One region of the Nesterenkonia sandarakina genome, then DNA from elsewhere that is predicted to be linked to it. Evidence: riboswitches for the same ligand, from Rfam matches in the RefSeq annotation. Region 1 holds a riboswitch; the other holds the start of a gene.
The links. Region 1 has a riboswitch for S-adenosylmethionine ahead of HNR11_RS06000 (ABC transporter ATP-binding protein). Riboswitches for the same ligand answer to the same signal wherever they lie in the genome.

Region 1 (10,951 bases):
AACGATCGGTTCCCCTACCAGACCGCGCTCTACCAGCACTTCCTGCTGATCGTGCTCGCCGGGGTCTCCGAGGCCGCCGCCCGCGATGCCGCGGCATTGCTGCATGAGCGCTCGCGGACTTTCTCCCACGCCAATACCCGCACTCCGCGCACGGATCCACAGCTGCTCCAGGCTGTCGGAGAGATCGATGCGGTGGCGGCGCTGGCGCGGGCGCAGGTCCTCGCGACCGCGGCGAGCTTGGATGCCGCCTTCGCCGCTCGGAGCAGCACCGAGGACGCCCAGATCGAGGCCGCCAATGCGGTGGAGCTCGCCACCGGTCGTGCCCAGGTGGCGCTGCACCGCCCCGTGCTGGAGGCCCTCACCCGGATCTTCGATGTCCTGGGCGCCTCCGGGGTAAGCCAGTCGCGCAGCCTGGACCGGCACTGGCGCAACGCGCGGACTGTCACCAGCCACAACCCCTGGGTCTATAAGGCTCGGATCGCGGGGGACCACCGGGTCAACGGCACCGCACCGGTCAGGCTGTGGAGCGTCGGCGAGCCCGACGCTGCGCAGACGCCTTCGGCTGAGGTCCCGCCAGGCGCACCGGAGAAGGTCACACCGGGTGCCTGATCTGCCCTCCCTGGTCCGGCGCCCGGTGTAGATCCTCGAGCGCGGCCCCCACGCCCAGGCACCGATCAGCCTCTGCCCGCCGCGCCACTCCGTCAGACCGCCACTCCGCTATTTCGCCACATCACTATGACGCCACTCCGCCCCGCCCCGAACGCCCGAACCCCAAGGAGAACCACGAATGACCTACCCGAGAGCCGAATCCGGCAAGCGCGAGATCCTCTTCAACGCCTTCGACATGAACTGCGTGGTGCACCAGTCCCCGGGCCTGTGGCGGCACCCGGAAGACCGCGCCCGGGAGTACAACACCATCGGGTACTGGACCGAAGTGGCGCAGATCCTGGAACGCGGACTCTTCGACGGCCTGTTCATCGCCGATGTGCTGGGCCCCTATGACGTCTTCGGCTCGAACCCGGAGGCCGCGCTGCGCTCCGGGGCGCAGATCCCGCTGCAAGATCCGTTCCTTCTGGTCTCCGCGATGGCCGCGGTCACCAAGAACCTGGGCTTCGGGATCACCGCCGGCACCGCTTACGAACACCCCTACCCCTTCTCCCGCCGCCTGGGCACCCTGGATCACCTCACCGGCGGCCGAGTGGGCTGGAACGTGGTCACCGGCTATCTGCCCTCGGCCGCGCAGAACATGGGTCAGGACGATCAGATGGAGCACGATCGCCGCTACGACCACGCCGATGAGTACCTCGACGTGGTCTATAAGCTCCTCGAAGGCTCCTGGGAGGACGACGCCGTGCTGGCCGACAAGGCCTCAGGGGTGTTCACCGACCCGAACAAGGTGCACCGGATCGAACACCACGGCGAGTTCTTCAAGACCCCCGGGATCGGCGTGGTGGAGCCCTCCCCGCAGCGCACCCCGGTGATCTACCAGGCGGGCGCCTCCAGCCGAGGCCGCGCCTTCGCCGGCAAACACGCCGAGGCGGTGTTCATCAATCCGCCCACCAAGGAGCTGGCCAAAGCCTCGGTGGCCAAGATCCGTGCTTCCGTGGCGGAGGCCGGACGTGACCCCTACTCGGTGCGGATCTTCGCGATGCAGACCATCGTCACCGGTGAGGACAACGCCGCCGCGCAGGCCAAATACGAGGACCTCACCCGCTACATCGACGCCGAGGGCGGACTGGTGCTGATGTCGGGCTGGATGGGCATCGATCTGAGCCAGTTCGACCTCGACCAGCCCATCGGAGACGTGAAGTCCAACGCCATCCAGTCCACGGTGGAGACCTTCCAGAAGGCCTCCGGCCGAGAGGACGAGGTCTGGACCGTCCGGCAGCTCGCCGAGTGGGTCGGCGTCGGCGGCTTCGGCCCGGTCATCATCGGCGACGGCCCGACCGCAGCCCAGCAGCTGATCGAGTGGCAGGAGGAGACCGATGTGGACGGGTTCAACCTGGCCTACCACATCACCCCTGGAACCTTCGAGGATGTGGTGGAGCATGTGGTGCCCGAGCTGCAGCGACTCGGCCGCTATAAGACCGAGTATGCCCCGGGCACGCTGCGCAATAAGCTCTTCGGTGCCGGAGATCACCTGCCCGCCGAGCACCACGGCGCGCAGTTCCAGCTGCGCCGCAAGGGCTGAGCACCCACCCCAGGACGCAAAATACCGGGGCTTCCGCGTCATACCTGGCAGACGGTGTGGCCGGTAGAGCGCGGAAGCCCCGGTAAAACGCGCGAACGGGGGAGTGGAGCTAGGCCCAGGTCTTCAGGGCCTTGCGCTCGAGGACCCCGAGCAGGGTGTCGGTGAGCTTGCCCAGCAGGGCCAGCAGCACGATGGCCAGCAGCAGCCGGTCGGTGCGCCCGTTGTTCTGTGATTCCGTGAGCAGGAAACCGAGTCCCTCGGCGGCGGCGAGCAGCTCGGCGGCGACCAGGAAGAGCCACGCCTGGGCCAGTCCCAGACGCAGCCCGGAGAACACGCTGGGCACCACGGCCGGCAGCTGAACGGTGCCCAGCAGCCGGATCCCGTGGAACCCGAAGGCGCGGCCGGCCTCGACCAGCTGCGCGTCCACGTGCCGCAGCGCGGAATGGATCGCGGTGAACACCGGGAAGAACGCGCCGATCGCGATCAGGATGACCTTCGAATCCTCTCCGATACCCACCCAGAGCAGCAGCAGCGGCACCCAGGCCAGCGACGGCACGGCGCGGAAGGCTCCGACCGTGGGGTTCAGCAGCTTGTCCGCGATGGAGGACAGGCCCAGCAGAGAGCCGAGCGCCAGGCCCAGGGCAGCACCGATCCCGAAGCCGATCAGCACCCGCTGCAGCGAGATCCCGACGTGTTCAAAGAGGTCGCCGGAATCGAAGAGTCCGATCCCCGCCGTGAGGACCGCCTGCGGGGGAGGCAGCTGGATCGCAGTGAAGGTGCCGGTGACCTCGGTGACCAGCCACCAGAGTCCCAGCAGCAGCACCGGGACGATGGCGCCGATCAGCAGCCCGCCACCGCGGAGTCCGCGCCGGGTGCGTCGCGCGGGCGCGCCGGAGGGTGAGTATCCAGGCTGCGCTTCTGGTGCTGCGAGAATCGTGCTGCTCACTCGTCCTCCTCGATGTCAGCCTCGTCGGCGGCGTTCTCGGTGCCCTCGGCGTCGGTGGCCTCGATGTTCTCGGCGAACTCGGTGTAGAACAGCGAGTCCAGGGCTTCGTCCACCGCCTCCTGGCTGTCCACGTCGCCGTTCTCCACGAAGAACGGTCCGGCGGCCTCCATGGCGGCGTAGACGTCCTCACCGGGCACCGGGTCCACCTCGAAGTTGGTGCGTTCGGTGATGACCGCCTCGGCGATCTCCAGCTCGATCCCGGCGTACTCGGCGAGGATCTCGGCGGTGCCCTCCGGGTTCTCGGTGGCCCATTCCCGGGCCTGTTCGTAGACGTTGACCACGATCTGCGCGACGTCGGGGTGGTTCTCCACGAAGTCTCCGGTGGCATTGATGACCGAATACGTGTTGAAGTCCACGTTGCGGTAGAGCAGCTCTGCACCCTCGGCCTCGGCGCCGGCCATGATCGGATCCAGCCCCGCCCAGGCATCGACGTCGCCGTTCTCCAGAGCCTGCCGGCCATCGGCGTGCTGCAGCGCCTGGACCTCGACGTCGTCCACGCTGAGCCCGGCCTCCTGCAGGGCACGCGCCATGAAGAAGTAGGGGTCGGTGGCCAGCGTCGCCGCGATGGAGGCGCCCTCGAGGTCCTCCACGGACTCGATGTCAGAGCCCTCCTGGGTGACCAGGGCGGACCATTCGGGCTGGTTCTCGATCAGGATCGTGTGGGTATCGGCCCCCACGGCGCGGTTCAGCAGCGCGGCCGAGCCGGCGGTGGAGCCGACATGGATGTTTCCTGCCCGCAGGTTCTCGTTCGCGCGGTTCGAACCCTGGGACTGCACCCACTGCACGTCCACATCGAGTTCCTCGAGCTCTTCCTCCAGCCAGCCGTTCTCCAGGATGATCAGGCTCAACGGGTTATATGTGGCGAAGTCTATGTTCAGCGTCTCCAGCTGCTCACCCTCCCCGCCGTCACCGCTGCAGGCGGTGGCGAGCAGCGCGACGGCGGCGGCCATGGAGACCGCCTTCAGCGAGGTGCGAGTAGAACGGGGTGCGCGGGAAACGGCGGGGCTGGGCATGAGGGTGGCCTTTCGGTTCTTCAGTGATGGACAAGATGTGCCGTGGTCTCAGAGGTGACTCTCCGGCGGTGTGGTGGGTCTGGCCTGCGGGGCCGGTCGGGAGGACGTGAAGTCGACCGGGTGCAGACCACGGATGGGTCGCAGTCAGGACCGGAATCCCCGGTCGCCGCAGTCCTCGAGGTCAGTGGAGCAGCTGGGGCCTGGTCGGCTGGTCAGTGGCTGTGTGAGTCCACGCCGAGGCCGGAGAAGAGCTCGCTGCGCAGTGCAGCCAGCTCGGCGGAGGCGCGATCCCGGGGTCGTTGCCCGGGGACGCGCAGCAGCCGTGCGATCGTGGCACCTTCGGCGGGGTCCGTGTCGGCCGGGTCCTGACCGAGCAGCAGCACCCGGTCGGCCAGTTGAAGCGCCTCATCCACGTCGTGGGTCACCAGCAGCACCGTGGTGCCTGTCTCGGCATGCAGGTCCAGCAGCAGGTCCTGCATCTTCAGCCGGGTGAGCGCATCCAGGGCGCCGAACGGCTCATCGAGCAGCAGCACACCGGGGCGTCGAGCCAGGGCGCGGGCCAGGGACGCGCGCTGCGCCATGCCACCGGAGATCTCCCGGGGCCGCAGCGATGCGCGGTCATGCAGCCCGACCAGCTCCAGGAGCTCGTCGACCCGTTCCCGGCCCTCAGCCTTGGAGAGGCTTCGCGGCAGGCCCAGGCTGACGTTCTTGTGGATCGAGCGCCAGGGCAGCAGTCGCGGCTCCTGGAACCCGACGGCGGTGCGCTCGTCATAACGACGCACCGGAGAACCGTCGATCAGGATCTCCCCGGTGTTGCCGGTGTCGAGACCGCCGACGGCGCGCAGCAGCGTGGACTTCCCGCACCCGGAGGAGCCCAGGATCGCCAGGACCTCACCGGGAGCGATCTGCAGGCTGACATCTCGCAGCACGGTGCGCGAGTCGAAGGAACGACCCACCGCGGAGAGCCGGACGTCGAGTGAGGTGTAGTCCCGCCGGCCGGCAGGCTGCTCCGCGGCCGGAGCGCCGGGGCGCGGGGAATCAGCGGGGCTCGCAGATGTGGCTGCGGCGGTGCCGGTCAGGGTGGAGGCAGGCGAAATCATCAGAGGTTACTCCCATCGATCCTGGCGGTAGCACCCGGCGAAAAGATGTCCCTTGACGAGGCATCCTTCCCTGGGTTGCTGCGGCGTCGACGAGCCAGATCTCTCGGCCGCTCGGGATGGTACGAAGATCAGCCTACGCCCAGGCGGGGAATCGGATCAACGTGGAGTTCATCAGGTGAGATAAAACGCAACACCGGGGTCGACTTGACTTCCGGGCTATGTTCACGTCTACAGTGAAGATACTCAACCATCCAGAGCGACTGAGAGATCTGGCTCGAAGACGTCGCAGCAACCCGGAGGGCCGCAAGGCTCCGGCCGGGTGCTAACGCCAGGACCGATGGAGTACGCCTCATGATTTCCCTCTCCCATGTCTCGACGACCTTCGCCGCCCGCGGCAGGCAGCCGCTGACCGCGGTCGACGATGTCAGCCTGGAGGTGCCGCGCGGCAGCATCCAAGGCATCATCGGGTTCTCCGGCGCCGGCAAGTCGACCCTGCTGCGGAACATCAACCTCTTGGAACGTCCCACCTCGGGCAGGGTCAGCGTCGGAGGCACCGACCTGACCAGCCTGGATGACACCGCGCTGCGCCGGGCTCGGCATCAGATCGGCATGATCTTTCAGGGATTCAATCTCGTGAACAACCTCTCGGTCGCCCAGAACGTGGAGCTCTCACTGAAGTTCGCCGGGGTCACCAGCCGCCGGGAGCGTCAGGCCCGCGTGTCCGAGGCGCTGGAGATCGTGGACCTCACCGAGAAGACCTCGGTCTATCCGGCCCAGCTCTCCGGGGGGCAGAAGCAACGGGTGGCCATCGCCCGCGCTCTGGCCACCAGACCCGAGGTGCTGCTCTGCGACGAACCGACCTCGGCTCTGGATCCCTTCACCACCGCGACCGTGCTGCAGTACCTCGCAGATGTCAATCGCGAGTTCGGCATCACCGTGGTGATCGTGACCCATGAGATGGAGGTCATCAAGGCCCTCGCGGATGACGTCGCAGTCATGGAGGACGGACGCGTGGTCGAAGAGTTCCCCGCCGCGCAGCTGCGCCGGGAAGGCTTCGACCCCCAGACCTCCATCGGGAAATACCTGCTCAGCGACGGGATCACACTCGACCGCAGGTCCAACGCAGAAAGCGGGCCGGCCTCCGCGCCGCGCGTGGCATCCTCCGATCCGGACGCTGGGTCGGACGCTGATCCGGATCGGTCAGCGCAGGCCACGCTGGCTGGCTCCGTCGGGGGTGTGCGCTGATGGACCTCGTCATCGAACGACTGCCCGAGATCAATCAGGCCATGCTGGAGACCTTCGCGATGATCGCGGTCGCCATCCCGGTGGCGGTCCTGCTGGGCACCCCGCTGGGGATCTGGCTCTTCGTCCACGCTCCCGAGGGCCTTGCCCCGCGGCCCCGATCCCATGCTGTGGTCTCGGGGATGGTGAACATGATCCGATCCTTCCCCTTCCTGATCCTGCTCATCGCGATCATCCCGTTCACCCGGTTCGTGGTGGGGACCTCGGTGGGGACCGCCGCGGTGATCGTTCCGCTGACGATCAACGCGATCCCCTACTTCGCGCGTCTGGTGGAGCAGAACATCACCCAGCTGGGCTCCGGCGCGGTGGAGGCATCCAGGGCGATGGGCGCGACCCGCGGCCAGATCATCCGCAATGTGCTGCTCGTCGACGCCAAACCCGGACTGATCGGGTCCATCACCATCACCACGGTCAGCTTCATCTCCTACTCGGCGATGTCAGGGCTGGTCGGCGGCGGCGGGATCGGAGACCTGGCCATCCGCTACGGCTACTACCGCTACGAGACCCCCACCATGGTCGCGGCGATCGTGCTGATGGTGCTGCTGGTGAGCCTGGTGCAGTTCACCGGCACCCGGCTCGCCCGCGCCTCAGACCGACGCATCACCGCCTAGACCAGCATCACTGCCTAGACCAGGGCCACCGCCTGAGCAGAGTCAGCTTCTGACCGCGCTTCCGCGCCACCCCGCCCCACACCACCCGCACACATCACCTGACCCCGTTCCCGGGGCCGGCGTCCGACGTCGCGCCCGGGTCCGTCCCGCACACCCTCTGGGCCCTGCGCCCAGCACGAGAAAGCAGCTTCAGAACCATGACTCATCCACGCCCCAGAATCCTCTCCGGCGCAGTCCTCGCCAGCGCAGCGCTGGGCCTGACCAGCTGCGGGCTGGTGGAGGACGACTCCACGATCAGCATCGTGGTCACCGAATCCGCGCCCTTCCAGGAACCGGCAGAGATCGCCGCAGAGCTGCTCGAAGAGCAGGGCTACGAACTCGACATCACCTATATGACCGACATCGTCCAGCCCAACCAGGTGGTCAACCAGGGCGAGTACGAGGGCAACTACTTCCAGCACCTGGCTTATCTGAACAACTTCAACGCCTCGAACGACACCGCGGTGCAGCCGCTGTTCTCGGTCTACTACGCCCCGGCCGGGCTGTTCTCGCTGGAGTACGACTCGCTGGAGGAGCTCCCCGACGGGGCTGAGATCAACCTGCCGGTGGACCCCTCCAACAACGGCCGGGCGCTGCAGCTGCTGGCGGACGAGGGCCTGATCGAGGTCGACGAGAGCGTCTCGATCATCGACCTGACCCAGAACGACATCACCGAGAATCCCCGGGACTTCCGGTTCGTGGAGACCGACCAGCAGTCCGCCGCGCAGGTGCTGCCCGATGTGGACGCCGGCTTCGCCTTCGTCCGGCTGATCGCTGAGGCCGACCTCGACGTGGAGGAGACGGCGCTGAGCATCGAGGACGGCCGCGAGGAGGTGCGCACCCCATTCACCTGCGTGGTCGCCGTCGGCCCCGAGGGGGTCAGCGATGAACAGGCCCAGGCGCTGCAGGACGCATTCCAGTCCGAAGAGGTCGAACAGTGGTTCGAGGACTACCAGGGCGGGGTCATCGACTTCGAGGACTTCATCACCATCGACAATGCCGAAGAGATCTGGACGGACTTCAGCGCATGAGCACCTCCAGCGCCCCCACACTCTCCCGGCGTCGAGTATTGAGCGGCTCACTGGGCATGGCCGCTCTGCTCGGCGTCGGGAGCCTCACCTCCGGCTGCGGGCTGGTGGACCGGATCGGCGGTGACCGCACGCTGCGCCTTGTGGTCACCGAGAATGCTCCCTTCCAAGAGCCGACCCGGATCGCACAGCGCATCCTTGAATCCGAGGGCTGGGAGTTCGACGCCACCTACGTCACCGACATCATCCAGCCCAACCACGCGGTGAACAACGGCGAGTACGACGTCAACTTCTTCCAGAACATCAGCTACCTGCGCCAGTTCAACGCAGACAACGACTTGGACATCGAACCGATCTTCTTCATGTTCGAGCAGCCCTCCGGGATCTACTCCGAGCAGTACGACTCACTTGAGGAGCTCCCCGACGGGGCTCAGGTCGCCCTGCCTGTGGACACTGCGAACAACGGACGGGGGATCCGGCTGCTGGCCCGCGGCGGCCTGATCGAGATCGACGAGTCCAAACCTGTCGCCGCGCTGAGCGTGAATGACATCACCGCCAACCCCAAGGACCTGCAGTTCATCGAGGTGGACCAGCAGTCGGTGGGCCAGATCTATTCCGACGTCGACGCCGTCTTCGGCTTCGCCCGGCTGCTGGCCGAGATCGATGTGCTGCCCGAGGAGGTGTTGATCATGGAGTCAGCCGAGGAGGCGCTGCCGTTCGCGCTCGCGGTCTGCGCGCGCCCTGGCTTCCGCGAGGAGCAGCCCGAACGCTATCAGGCGCTGAAGTCGGCCTACCATTCGCAGCCGGTGCGCCAGTGGTACGGGGACTACCTCGACGGTCTGCTCACCCCGGCCTTCGACCGAGACATCGACGCCGCATGGGAGCAGGTGAACGCCTCATGAGCCGCGCAATCCCTGCAGAGCTGCTCACCCGGATCCGGGAGGGAGCCGTCGAGCGCGAGCTGGATCGGATCCTGCCCTTCGAACAGGTCGGCTGGCTCGACGACGCCGGCTTCGGCGCCCTGCGCGTCCCGGCCGAGTTCGGCGGCCCGGATCTCAGCGTCGAGGAGCTGATCCGTGAGGTGATCGCGCTGGCCGAGGCGGACTCCAACGTCGCACACCTCTACCGCGGCCACTTCGGCTTCGTGGAGTCGCTGCGCTTCCAGCCCGCGGCGATCCGCGAGCTCTGGTATGCCCGAGTGCTCAACGGCAGCACCGTGGGCAACGCCTCCACCGAGCGGAGCGGCAACGCGCTGGGCAGCCTGAACACCCGACTGGAATCCGGCCCGACCGGGGCGGCTCTGCTGACCGGGGAGAAGCACTACTCCACCGGGACGATCTTCTCCACCTATACCCGCGTCTCGGCCGCCCAGGCAGATCAGGGGGAGGGGCGTCGGTTCGCGGTGGTGCCCACCGACGCCCCCGGGGTCACGCTGCTCGATGACTGGGACGGCTTCGGGCAGAAGCTCACCGGCACCGGGACCACGCTGCTGGAATCGGTGGCCGTGGAGGAACTGGGCGTCCTCCAGCGCAGCCCCGGCGACCATGAGTCCGTCCACGAGGCCGCGTTCTTCCAGCTCTATCTGCTCGCCGTCCAGGCTGGCATCGCCAAGGCCGCCCTGGCCGACGCGACCTCCACGCTGGCGCGGCGCACCCGCACCTTCAACACCTCCACCGCCGGACAGGCCTTCCGGCAGGATCCGCTGATCCAACAGGTGGTCGGGACGATGTCCTCGAAGGCCTTCGTGGCCGAGGCTGCGGTGCTAGAAGCGGCCCGCGCCGTGGACCGGGCGCTGAGCGCGGGCCTGCAGGCCGGCACCGGTGACCCGGGCTTCAGCGCCCCCGCGCCGCGCGAGATCCACGACGCAGAGATCGCCGTGGAGAAGGCCCAGATCAGCGTGCCGGACCTGGTGCTGGCCGTGACCTTGGAGCTGTTTCAGACCGCCGGTGCCTCCGCCACGGTGCGCAGCAAGGGGCTGGACCGGCATTGGCGCAACGCGCAGACCATCGCCACGCATAACCCGATCGTCTTCCGTGCCCGCTCGCTCGGGGACCATGAGATCAACGGCACCCTGCCTCAGGGGCTCAACGCCATCGGCGAGGCCAAGGAGAAGTCATGACCATCCATTTCAACGCCTTCGACATGGTGGTGCCGGTGCATCAGTCTCCAGGACTGTGGCGACACCCGGACTCCCGCATCGAGGAGTTCGACACCCTCGAGTACTGGACCGAGCTGGCTAGGACCGTGGAACGCGCCGGATTCTCCTCGTTGTTCCTCGCCGACATCCCGGGGGTCTACGACGTCTACGGCGGCACCGCCGAGGCTGCCGCGAAGGGCGGCGTGCAGTTCCCGCTGCTGGACCCTCAGGTCATGGTGCCGGCCCTGGCTGCGGCGACGACGCACCTCGGCTTCGGGCTGACCGCCTCGGTCACCTATGAGGCCCCCTACGCACTGGCTCGGCGCCTGGCCACACTGGACCACCTCACCCGTGGACGGATCGCGTGGAACATCGTGACCAGTTACCAGGAGTCCGCAGCGCGAAACCTCGGACTCAGCGGGCAGATCCCGCACGACGAGCGCTACGACCGTGCCGATGAGTACCTCGAGGTGATGTACAAGCTCTTCGAGCACTCCCACGAGGCGGGGTCGGTGCTGGCGGAC
Region 2 (10,951 bases), 230 kb from region 1:
CTGCTGATCGATGTCCTCGGCACCACCGGCGGGCCCGAGGCGGAGGCCGCGGCCTGGACCGAGTCCTGGACCCCGCAGACCGATGAGGCCATGGTCCGTGGGATCGAACCCGGCGTGCTGCTCGGCGGGGAGTCCCAGCTGCTGGTCAGCCTGGACCAGGAGCGCGACTACCGGGTCCAGCAGCTTCAGGATCCGGTGCGGATCGTGCTGGACATCGCCCAGGACTAGATCGCCCCGGGCATCAGCCCCCCACCTGGCCTGGATTCACCGGCCGGCGAACCAACGGCAGAGACAGCAGAACCCCCGACAGGATCTCTCCCGACGGGGGTTCTGCTTCACAAGGGCGGAGGCGGGGGGATTTGAACCCCCGGTCCGCTTTGAGGCGGACACTTCATTAGCAGTGAAGCCCATTCGGCCGCTCTGGCACGCCTCCTGTGCCCACGATTTCGGCGAACCGATTCATGCGCCCGTCTAGACTAGCGGTTCGGCGAGGAAACTGACAAAGCGCGTGCTCCCAGTACCCTGGTCGGAGAGTGCCCGCTTCACGAGTTCACCAGGAGAACAGCCCGCCCATGCCCCAGCAGACCCAGGAGCGCACCGTTGCGGTGATCGGCGCCGGACCCCGCGGCACCTCCTTCCTGGAGCGGCTGTTGGCGGCGGTGGAGCACGGTGTAGACGGCGATCGGGCGCCCCGGCTGCGCATCCTGGTGATCGACCCGGCACCGCACGGGCCCGGTCGGGTCTGGAACCCGCAGCAGTCCCCGCTGTATCTGATGAACACCCCCGCCAGCTTCCCCACGGCGGCCCCGGCAGGTGCCACCCGGGAGCAGCTGACGGCGTCGTCGGTCTCGCGCTCCTTCGCGGAGTGGCGGCACGAACACGAGGCTGAGGAGACCGCCACCTCGGTGCGCGCCGACAGCTTCGAACCGCCGGTGGTCCTGGGGATCGACCACGGCGGCACCGACACCGACTACCCCACGCGCGCCGCCTACGGGCAGTACCTGAGCTGGCTGCACACTGCGGTCAGCGCGGCGCTGGCGCGCCAGCCCGGGATCCGCGTGGAGCACCTGCGCGCCGAGGTCACCGAGCTGCGCCGCGCCGAGTCCGGCTATGAGCTCACGCTCGGCAAGGACCAGCACCCAGGCAACCACGACAACCACCACGACGACGACGGCGCGGGTCCGGCCCCGAAGGATCGGCTGCGCGCAGACCAGGTGGTGCTGGCGCTGGGCCACATCCCTGCCGGGCTGAACGAATCCGGCGAGCATTTCACCGAGGTGGCCGGCCAGCTCGGGCTGCGCTACCAGCCGCCGGCAATCCCGACCGAGGTGGACTACTACTCACTGCCCGCGGGGGAGAACGTCCTGGTCCGCGGGATGGGCCTGAACTTCTTCGACCTGATGATCCAGGCCAGCGTGGGCCGTGGGGGAGTGTTCCATGAACACCCTGATCGGCCCGCCGGGCAACGCCTGGAGTACCTCGCCACCGGTGACGAGCCGCACCTGGTGGCCGGCTCCCGGCGAGGCACCCCCTACCGGGCGAAGTCCACTGCGCTCACCGAGGCACCGGGCTTCGCCCCGGCGGGCATCCGCCTGCACCACCTGACCCCTGCCGCGGTGGCCGATGCCGAGCGGCGCCACGATGTGCTGGACTTCTCCGCACACCTGTGGCCGCTGATCCAGCGCGATGTGCTGCGCACCTACTACCGGACCCTGGTGGAGCTGGAACCGGAGCTCTTCCAGGCCGGCTTCAGCGCAGCGCTGGATGAGCTGCTCGCGGACACCCACCTGGGTGAGGCGGTGCTGCAGACCCGCGGTCAGCGGCTGCTGCGCGAACTCGCACCCGACGTGCTCTGGTTCGACATCCGCTCCCTGGGCAGGCCCTTCGGCGGGCTGACCTTCGAATCTGCGCAGCAGTACCAGCAGCATATGAGCACCTACCTCGAAGACGACGCCGCCACCTCCGCGGCCGGGGTGCACAGCCCGGTGAAGATGGCCATCGGCGCCCTGCACCTGGCCCGGATGGAGGTCAAGGCGCTGATCAGCCAGGGCCGGGTCTCCCAGTCCAGCCAGATCAGCGAGATCGAGGGTTGGTTCGAATCCCTGGTGGAGGGCCTGGCCAGCGGCCCGCCGCTGCAACGGATCGAGGAGCTCGCCGCGCTGACCCGGGCCGGGATCGTGGAGTTCCTCGGCCCGGAGCCGATCTTCGATGTGGACCGGGAGGCTGGCTGCTACACCGCTGAGTCCCCGGCCGTCGCCGCCCCGGCGTATCAGGCGCGCTGGCTGCTGGAGGCGATGATGCCGGCCAATCGGGTCCAGCTCTCCCGGTCTCCGCTGGTCGCCGGTCTGCTGCGCAGCGGCCTGGCCCGGCCACGGGAGCTCGTCGACGCCTCCGGCGCGCCGCGCGCCGGCAAGGGCTTCGACGTGACCACCCTGCCGCACCGGCTGATCCCGGTGGACCGGGCCGAGCCGGAGGAGATCTACGTGCTGGGCCTGCAGCTGAGCTCGGTCCAATGGGGGACCGCGATTGCGGCTGAGGCCGGCGGGAACCTGGCGGCCTCAGCGCGCTCCCTGGCGGACGCCGACGCGGCGGCCCGGGCGGTGCTGGCCGGACCGGACGATTCCACCAGCCCAGGCGCGAGAGCCAGCGGCCGGGACCGGATCACAGGATCGCCCGCCCGGGGTTGAGCCGGTATTCCGGGTCGAAGACGTCCTTGATCCGGCGCTGCAGCGCGATGACCTCCGCGGACTGCTCCCAGTCCAGCCAGCGCAGCTTATACGTCCCGATCCCGTGCTCCCCGGTGATGGTCCCGCCCATCTCAAGCGCGAGCCGGACCGAGCCGTCCAGGGCTGCATGCAGCCGGAACATCGCTGAGGCCGGCAGATCGCCCTCGGCGGCGTCGAGGGTCACGGGGGCAGCCTCGGGCAGAGCAGGGGAGCCCGCGTCGTCGTCGGGGGATGTCTCTGGACCGGACTCGGGGCTCAGCTCGGAGCTGGGCACGCTGAAGGTGGGGTGCAGGTTGCCGTCCCCGGCGTGGGCGACCACCTTGAGCTGGACCTGGTGCTCCTCGGCGAGGTCCTCGATGGCGCGGACGTAGTCCACCAGCTTCGAGCGCGGGACCGCCACGTCTTCGCCCACCCGCACCTCGGTGGCGATCCCGTCGCCTCGGGCGTGCCGACGCAGCTCGATCAGCCGTTCGGACTCGGCGGAGCCGGGGTCGCTCACCGTGGCGCCGAGCCCGCGGAGCACCTCGCGGATGATCTCCGCCTCGATGGCCGCGCCGTGCCCGTCGGTCTGGATCAGCAGCAGCGTGTTCCCGCGCCCAGCCAGGTCAGAGCCCTGCGCCTGATCCAGGGCGAGCATGGTGTTGCGGTCCAACAGTTCGGTGATCGTCGGCTGCACCCGGGCCTTGCCGATCTCCAGCACCCCCTGGGCGGCGGTGGTCAGCTCCTCGAAGAACGCAGCGATGGTCTCGGTATGCCGGCTCAGGTGGCGCAGTCGCACGGTGACCCCGACGACGATGCCCAGGGTCCCCTCGGAGCCGACGAACAGGCTGGTCAGGTCATAACCGGCGACTCCCTTGAAGGTGGCCTGTCCGGTGTGGATCAGCGTGCCGTCGGCCAGGACCACGTCCAGGGCGAGCACGGAATCCCGGGTGACCCCGTACTTGGCGCAGCGCAGCCCGCCGGCGTTGGTGGCGACATTGCCGCCGATGGTGGAGATCCGGTAGCTGGCCGGGTCCGGGGCGTACATCAGCCCGTGTTCGGCGGCTGCGGCGTTCAGATCGGCGTTGATCACGCCCGGTTCCACCACGGCGACCTCATCCTCCGGTCGCATCGCGAGGATCTGGTTCATCCGGGTCAGGTTCAGCACCACAGATCCCTCCGTGGTGTTGGCCCCGCCGGAGACCGAGGTCCCGGCCCCGCGGGTGACCAGCGGGAACCGGTGCTCTGCCGAGAGCCGCACCAGAGTCTGCACATCCTCGACGGACTCCGCGAAGACCACGGCGCGCGGCACATGCACCTGCCAGTGCTCCAACGGCCCCTTGTCCACCGCGTGGGCGTCAAGCTCGGCGGGGTCGGTGGTCAGGGTGTGCGGGCTGAAGGTGCTGCGCAGTGCTTCCAGGACGTCATCGTCAGAGGTGCTCATGCCAGATGAGTCTAGGTCAGGGGTGCCCCCTGGTGAGGCTGCGCACCCGAGGCGCGGCCCGCCCGAGACCCGGGTCATCCAGGTCCGAGGCAAGGCCGTGCCCGAGGGTGGAACTCCTTCGCCTGCACCCCGGCAGGATGCATCGACGTCGAGTCGGCTCCTAGAACATGGAACTGGTGATTCCTTGGAACTCTTCCTCGCCGATGATCGTGTCATCTGCTGGGCGGTCAGGTGCGGCGGCTTCGTTCCAGCTGGTGAAGGTCACCGACGTCTCCTGGCCCGCGTTGTCGCCTCGGATCTCCATCAAGACCGGCTCCTCGGAGTCAGCACGCACAACGATCTCGAGTGACTCCTCGCCGCCTTCATCGCTGTAGACCCAGACATCCTCACCGTCACGGGTATCTGCCTCACCCGTGGCGTCCCAGTCGGCGAGGTCCTCCCCGTCGGAGGAAGCCATCATGCCGGCGCGGAGATTCTCGATGAACTCACCGGGAGTCTCGAACTGTGGAGCCAGGCTGGTGATGTCAACCCAGTCGCCTTCTGCCTCCACGGTCTCCCGCAGTTCCTCTGGGGATGCCCCCTGTCCTTCTTCCTGGAGGGATTCGTATTCTGCGACCACGGAATCGGTGCTCTGGAGAGCCATATCGCTGAAGACGAGGAGATCGATCAGACCGTCAGCAATGGTGTAGGTGTAGCCATCGCCCTCCATGTCACCGGAGAGCTCGACCTGGATGACCTCATCCTCGCCTGATTCACCGTCGGTGCCTTCGCCGAGCGTCTCAGCACCTTCCCCAATGGCGCTGAGGAGCACGTCGGCACTCACGGACACTGAATCCTGGTTCAGGGACGACTCCCAGATATCTTCGTGGATCTCTGCAATCGCCGGGGCCTCTTCAGGAGCGTCGTCTTCCTCAACGGCTGCTCCTTCCTCGGTCTCAGCGGGCTCACTCGTCGCGTCATCCTGAGTGTCCCCGGCATCATCGGTCTGCTCCGCGGCGGGCGCCGACTCGCTCGTCGCTTCGTCGTCGCCACACGCCGTGAGTGCCAGCAGGGTGATTCCAAGGAGCCCCGTGGTCTCCAGTGTCATGTCCTTGATGGAATGGTCTGTCGCTCTCATAGTGCTGCAGTCCTCGCTATCTGGCGGTGTGCCCAACGCCTGAGTATGTGAAGCCCGTTGACCCACAGGCGGTGAAGTACAAGCTGAATTTCGGTTCGTATAGTTCACGTGCTGCTCGAAAAATAGATTCACTGAAGCTCACAAAAATATGTAATGAGCGATCTATCCTGTTGGAGTCTACGTGCGGGTGAGATTGAAGAGATCTCTATTCCCGAAGTGTGTCGGGGTCAAAATGCTTCGGCCAGGTCTCTCCAGTCAGCCCTTGATCTGGATGAACGCGATCGGCGACCGGTGTTCCGGCTTCTGCGTCGAACGGTTCGATACGCTGTAGTCGATCATCTGCCGATGCAATTGTGATGGGATTCCGTGTGCCATGCCGCTGAGACTTCAACAGAAATCACCCATGATGCTTGCGGCATTTCTCTTTGTCGGGATATCGATGGGTGTGGGTGCTGCCGGCGCATTCCTTGGCGGGATGTGGTTCGGTGTCACCTTCACTCTTTTCACCGTGGTCGTGATGTGCGCGGTCCTGAGCTTGGCCATCGTGGTGGTCGCGGTGGGTCATGATGGTTTGACGGTCCGGTCTCGCGTCTTCCGCGTCCGTTTGATGAGCGTGCCTAGGAGTGAAATAGCCTCAGTGTCTGTCCAGGACTTTCGGGCGCTGTCGTGGGGCGGTTGGGGTCTCCGTTGGAGGCAAGGTGACAAGGCGCTCGCTCTGGACGGCGATCAGGCTGTGGTGATTCGCAAGAACAATGGGCGCAGTTCGCTGGTCGTCATTCGGGAATCAGATCAGCTCTCAACTGCTCTCCAGCAGATCCTGTGAAGATCAGCCTGAACTCATGCCTGCCGGATAGTGGACGGTGAGCGACCGGCTATCGAACCGGTTCCAGGTGGAGGCGGCGCCTAGGAGGACGGTGCCTGGGTGGGGTCCGTCGGGAGCTTCACGTAGTCGATGAGCTCTTCGATATTGACTCGGGTGTCGGCCTGACCGATCGCCGCGCTGGACAGCATTCCGCAGACGGTGGACCCGTCGAGGACGGGAAGGTGCTGGGTCTGATGGATCGCCATCTGGGCCATGGCCTTCTCCACCGAGTCTTGGATACTGATGCTCGGCGCTTCAGGGTTCATGAGGTGCTGGGCTCGCAAGGAATTCGCGAGTTTTCCGAGGGAGCGGAAAGCTCGAGAGATGTCCTGCTGGGTCACGACCCCGAGCAGTGTGCCGTCTGGGTCGCAGAGCGGCAGCACGTCAAGGGGGGAACGGGCAAAGGCCCGGGTGGCGTCTTCCAGCGTGCAATGCGTGCTGAGACGGGGCACGTCTGGGGTCATCAGGTCTGCGACGTTCGCCATGATGTGGGTTTCTCCTTCAGAAGATGTCTGTCACTGGTGGTCGCGGGGCCAGGTTAGGCAACCCGTCCAAGGTTTGATGGGACTGGACCCGGTAGGGGCGCGGGGCGCGGGGCGCGGGGGGCTGCTCCGGAGGCGGCGGGCCAACGGGGTGGGGCTGCCTCAGGCACTCACGCCAGAGCGTCGGGAGCCAGGACAGAACACCGGGTGGAGTCCGCGTGTGGTGGCCGGAGTCAGAGCCTCTCGGTCGAGGAGCCGGTGCCTGGAATCCCGGCGGGAGGTGGGGGCCTGTCAGATGCCGGGGTCGCGGCGAGGACGTACTCCGGGTAGAGCACGCCGATGAGGTCGTCTCCGTCGAAGACCAACAGGGGTCGCGGTCCGCAGCCGCGGTAGTGGGCCAGTGCTTCCTCGAGTGAGTCCTCTGCGCGCAGCCGGCACGTGAGGGGGTCCATCAAGTGCGCACACCTCATGCGTGTCCACCGGCCGGGGTTCCTCGCGGCTGCGTGGGAAATCGCTGCCTTGGTGATCACGCCCACTGGTTTCTCGCGCAGATCGACGACGACTACCGCTGGGTTCTGGTGATCGAACAGGCTGACGGCGTCGGGCAGAGACTGGGTCACCCAGACGCTCCGCGGAGCAACGGACATGAGCTCTCGAACCTGCATCAAGCGGCGCTCCAGAGGGGCTCGGGTGCAAGCGGCTCGCTGAAGACGGTGAGCCAAGAAGCACCGGAGGTGGACTGTCCAGCGGTGTCGAGAAAAGAGAAGCGCTGCAAGAAGCCACCCCTTGAAAATTGATCCAAGAGCCCGCTGCTTGAGCTATGAGTTCAGCGTACCCGAGTGATCTGGGCGTTCGGAAACTATCGACTGAGTTCCTGGCTGGCCCGGACGAGCCCTCGAGGCGGCACCTGGTTCAGCTCGGTCTCTGCCATTAACACCGCGGAGTGCGCGGCAAGCTTCATGTCCTTCGGGCAGGTTCCGATCTGGCATGGCTCCGCACCAGCACTATGGTCAGGATGGACCCGACGAAGGGTGCGAGCACGATCAGGACCGCGAACGCGATCTTTCGTGCGAGATCAAGGCTCCGGTTCCTCGTGAGCTCCACGATGGCCCAGATGATCAGGCCCGCGTGAACGATCGGTATGACCCACCAGGCGAGGGAGATCCAGGATCCAGACAGCATCGGATTCATGCCGGTGAACGCGGAGGCCATCGCAGAAATCATGAATCATCGGTTCCGTAGCTGTGGGGTGCTTTCCAGCAATTCACCCTACATCTCTGGGCTCTCACGGAGCCGGGGTGGACGGCGAGACGAGCCATTGTGGGACCTCGTCGTCGCATTCCTCGGGGACCGCGTGGATGGTCGGCCCGGCCATGCTTCCTCCCACCGTGATGTCATCACCATCGGAGTAATCCTGTTCCAGGAAGGTGAATCCGTCGCCGTCGTCGTCCGCTTCAACCTCGTGGGCGGGGAACACTGCGAGGGTGAGCGCCGCTTCAGCGTGCCGACTCTCGATATAGAAGCAGCCGCCGATCTCGGCGACCCGGCCCTCCAGCGCCGCGTCGGCTCCGCCCGACTCCTGAACCACCCGGTTCGGCACCCCGGCGGGGGCCTCCGGGTCCTGCACGTCAGTGGTGCACCCGCTGACGGCCGCCGGGAGCGCGCCGAGGAGGACCACCGCGCCGAACGTTCGCGGGAACCGGGTGAGTCGTCCCATGCCCCCACGTTTGCAGAAATCGTGGCGCTGTGGAAGATCGTAGAGCTTCAGCGCCACGAAAGATCAACAGCTCTACGATCTTCCGCCCAACCGGTCGCAGGATGACGAACTGCGACCTGTCGGCGTGGCCAGCACTTGCACGCGGGCATTCCGCGATGCAGACTTATCCATAGGTCAAGAGTGCCAGCGCAAAACCCCGGTTTGCTGGCCGGCAACCCTCCAGTTCGCGGTGGGGTGCCCCGGGTGACGACCTGGCTGCGGCAGTCCTCGACAAGGTTCATCGACTGGCCGTGGCAAGCGCGGGCCACACACCAGTGCGGGCCCTTCACCCCAGTCCTCAGGACAGGGCCGTACAGGATTCGACGCCGGAGACACGCTCACCGGTAGCGAGGTTCAGATTCGGTCCCGTTCCGGGGCCGCATTGAACGGAGAATCCTTTGAGCCACGAGAACACCTGGCAGTTCGAGACCCAGCAGATCCACGCCGGCACAGCCCCGGACCCGGTCACCGGTGCACGGGCGCTGCCGATCCAGCAGACCACCTCCTTCGTCTTCCCCGACACCGCCGCCGCGGCGCGACGCTTCGGGCTCGAAGAGATCGCCCCGATCTACTCTCGGATCGGCAACCCCACCGTCCAGGCGGTGGAGGACAAGATCGCCGCCCTGGAAGGTGGCGTCGGGGCGCTCGCCGTCGGCTCCGGGCAGGCCGCCACCTCACTGGCGCTGCTGAACATCGCCCACGCCGGCAGCCACATCGTCGCCTCGCCCACGCTCTACGGCGGCACGCAGAACCTGTTCAAGCACACCCTGCCCAAGTTCGGCATCGAGGTCTCCTTCGTGGAGGACCCCGATGACCTCGAGTCCTGGCGGGCCGCCACCCGGGAGAACACGGTGGCCTTCTTCGGCGAGGCGGTGGCGAACCCGCGCGGAGACGTGCTCGACATCGAAGGTGTCGCCTCGGTGGCCCACGAGTTCGGGGCACCGCTGATCATCGACTCAACCCTGACCACGCCGTACCTGATCCGCCCCTTCGACTTCGGCGCCGACGTCGTCGTGCACTCGGCCACCAAGTTCCTCGGCGGACACGGCACCGCCATCGCCGGGGTGATCGTGGACTCCGGACGCTTCGACTACTTCGCCCACCCGGATCGCTACCCCGGCTTCTCCACCCCGGATGAGAGCTACCACGGGCTGGTCTTCGGCCGGGACCTCGGGCCCGAGGGGATCTTCGGAGTCAACCTCTCCTTCATCCTCAAGGCACGGGTCCAGCTGTTGCGTGACTTCGGCCCGGCGCTGTCCCCACACAACGCCTTCGAGATCAACCTGGGCCTGGAGACGCTCTCGCTGCGGGTGGAGCGCCACGTGGAGAACGCCCAGAAGGTCGCCGAGTACCTCGAGGCCCGCCAGGACGTGCACCGGGTCTTCTACTCCGGACTGCCGTCCAGCCCTTGCTTCGAACGCGCCAAGAAGTACCTGCCGCGCGGCTCCGGGGCGGTGCTCTCCTTCGAACTCGCCGGTGGGGCCGCCGACGACGACGAGGCGAAGGCTCAAGCCGGGCAGGCGTTCGTGGACGCACTCGAGCTGCACTCGCTGGTGGCCAACGTCGGAGACGTCCGCTCCCTGGTGATCCACCCGGCCTCGACCACGCACAGTCAGCTCAGCGCCGCCGAGCAGCGCGCCGCCGGGGTGACGCCGGGTCTGATCCGGCTCTCGGTGGGTCTGGAGCACATCGACGACATCCTCGCCGACCTGGCCCAGGGCTTCGAGAAGGCCGCCCAGGCTGCCGCAGCAGCGGCCTCGGAGGCTGCCTCCGACGGGGCCTCGGAGACCGCCGCTGAGAATGTGACGAAGCAAGAAACCGCGGCTGCGGTCTGAGGTTAGGGTGATCAGGTGCTGAATGACTTTGGGGACAGGCCTGCCGGTGCGCTGAAGACCGCAGCGGTCGGCGCGTACACCTTCGAGGCCGGCGGGCAGCTGCCTGAAGTCACCCTCGCCTATGAGACCTGGGGCACGTTGAACCAGGACGGCAGCAACGCCATCCTGGTCGCCCATGCCCTCACCGGCGACTCCCACGTCGCCGCCACTGCGGCCGACCCCTCCACCGGATGGTGGGAGGGACTGCTCGGCCCCGGCCGCCCGATCGACACTGAGCGCTGGTTCGTCATCGCGCCAGCCATGGTCGGCGGCTGCTACGGCTCCACCGGACCCGCCTCCCTGGATCCCGAGGGGAAGCCCTATGGCTCCCGATTCCCCTTCGTGACCATTCGCGATTCCGTGCACCTCGAAGCCCGGCTGGCTCAGGCCCTGGGCATCGAGAAGTTCCACACGGTGATCGGCGGATCCATGGGAGGTGCCCGGGCCCTGGAATGGGCCGTGACCTACCCGGACATGGTCGGGAGCGTCGCCGTGTTCGCTTGCGGAGCAGCCTCCACCGCAGAACAGATCGCCTTCGGCCAGGCCCAGGTGCTGGCCGTGGAGAACGACCCGCACTTCGCCGGCGGAGACTACTACGGCGGCCCGGCCCCACAGGCCGGGCTCGGACTGGCCCGCCGGATCGCACACATCACCTACCGCGCCGAGTACGAGCTCGCGGTCCGCTTCGGCCGCTCCGCGCAGGGCACCGAA

Region 2: linked by a shared signal. The riboswitch ahead of HNR11_RS07035 (O-acetylhomoserine aminocarboxypropyltransferase/cysteine synthase family protein) and the one ahead of HNR11_RS06000 (ABC transporter ATP-binding protein) in region 1 are both predicted to bind S-adenosylmethionine.

The regions. Positions count from the first base shown of each region.
Region 1 is NZ_JACCFQ010000001.1:1,279,243-1,290,193, forward strand. Features, by position in the region: gene HNR11_RS05980 (acyl-CoA dehydrogenase family protein) at 1-609, shown strand, start outside; gene HNR11_RS05985 (LLM class flavin-dependent oxidoreductase) at 788-2,191, shown strand; gene HNR11_RS05990 (ABC transporter permease subunit) at 2,301-3,137, opposite strand; gene HNR11_RS05995 (aliphatic sulfonate ABC transporter substrate-binding protein) at 3,134-4,210, opposite strand; gene HNR11_RS06000 (ABC transporter ATP-binding protein) at 4,423-5,310, opposite strand; SAM riboswitch class I at 5,320-5,433, opposite strand; SAM riboswitch class I at 5,555-5,654, shown strand; gene HNR11_RS06005 (methionine ABC transporter ATP-binding protein) at 5,662-6,555, shown strand; gene HNR11_RS06010 (methionine ABC transporter permease) at 6,555-7,223, shown strand; gene HNR11_RS06015 (MetQ/NlpA family ABC transporter substrate-binding protein) at 7,421-8,293, shown strand; gene HNR11_RS06020 (MetQ/NlpA family ABC transporter substrate-binding protein) at 8,290-9,192, shown strand; gene HNR11_RS06025 (acyl-CoA dehydrogenase family protein) at 9,189-10,409, shown strand; gene HNR11_RS06030 (LLM class flavin-dependent oxidoreductase) at 10,406-10,951, shown strand, end outside.
Region 2 is NZ_JACCFQ010000001.1:1,506,593-1,517,543, forward strand. Features, by position in the region: gene HNR11_RS06985 (AMIN-like domain-containing (lipo)protein) at 1-228, shown strand, start outside; tRNA gene HNR11_RS06990 (tRNA-Ser) at 345-433, opposite strand; gene HNR11_RS06995 (FAD/NAD(P)-binding protein) at 573-2,687, shown strand; gene HNR11_RS07000 (FAD-binding oxidoreductase) at 2,662-4,149, opposite strand; gene HNR11_RS07005 (hypothetical protein) at 4,310-5,266, opposite strand; gene HNR11_RS07010 (hypothetical protein) at 5,670-6,089, shown strand; gene HNR11_RS07015 (CBS domain-containing protein) at 6,170-6,613, opposite strand; gene HNR11_RS14020 (hypothetical protein) at 6,844-7,062, opposite strand; partial or broken gene HNR11_RS14355 (CBS domain-containing protein) at 7,123-7,275, opposite strand; gene HNR11_RS07025 (hypothetical protein) at 7,568-7,834, opposite strand; gene HNR11_RS07030 (hypothetical protein) at 7,896-8,327, opposite strand; SAM riboswitch class IV at 8,500-8,633, shown strand; gene HNR11_RS07035 (O-acetylhomoserine aminocarboxypropyltransferase/cysteine synthase family protein) at 8,765-10,201, shown strand; gene metX (homoserine O-acetyltransferase MetX) at 10,217-10,951, shown strand, end outside.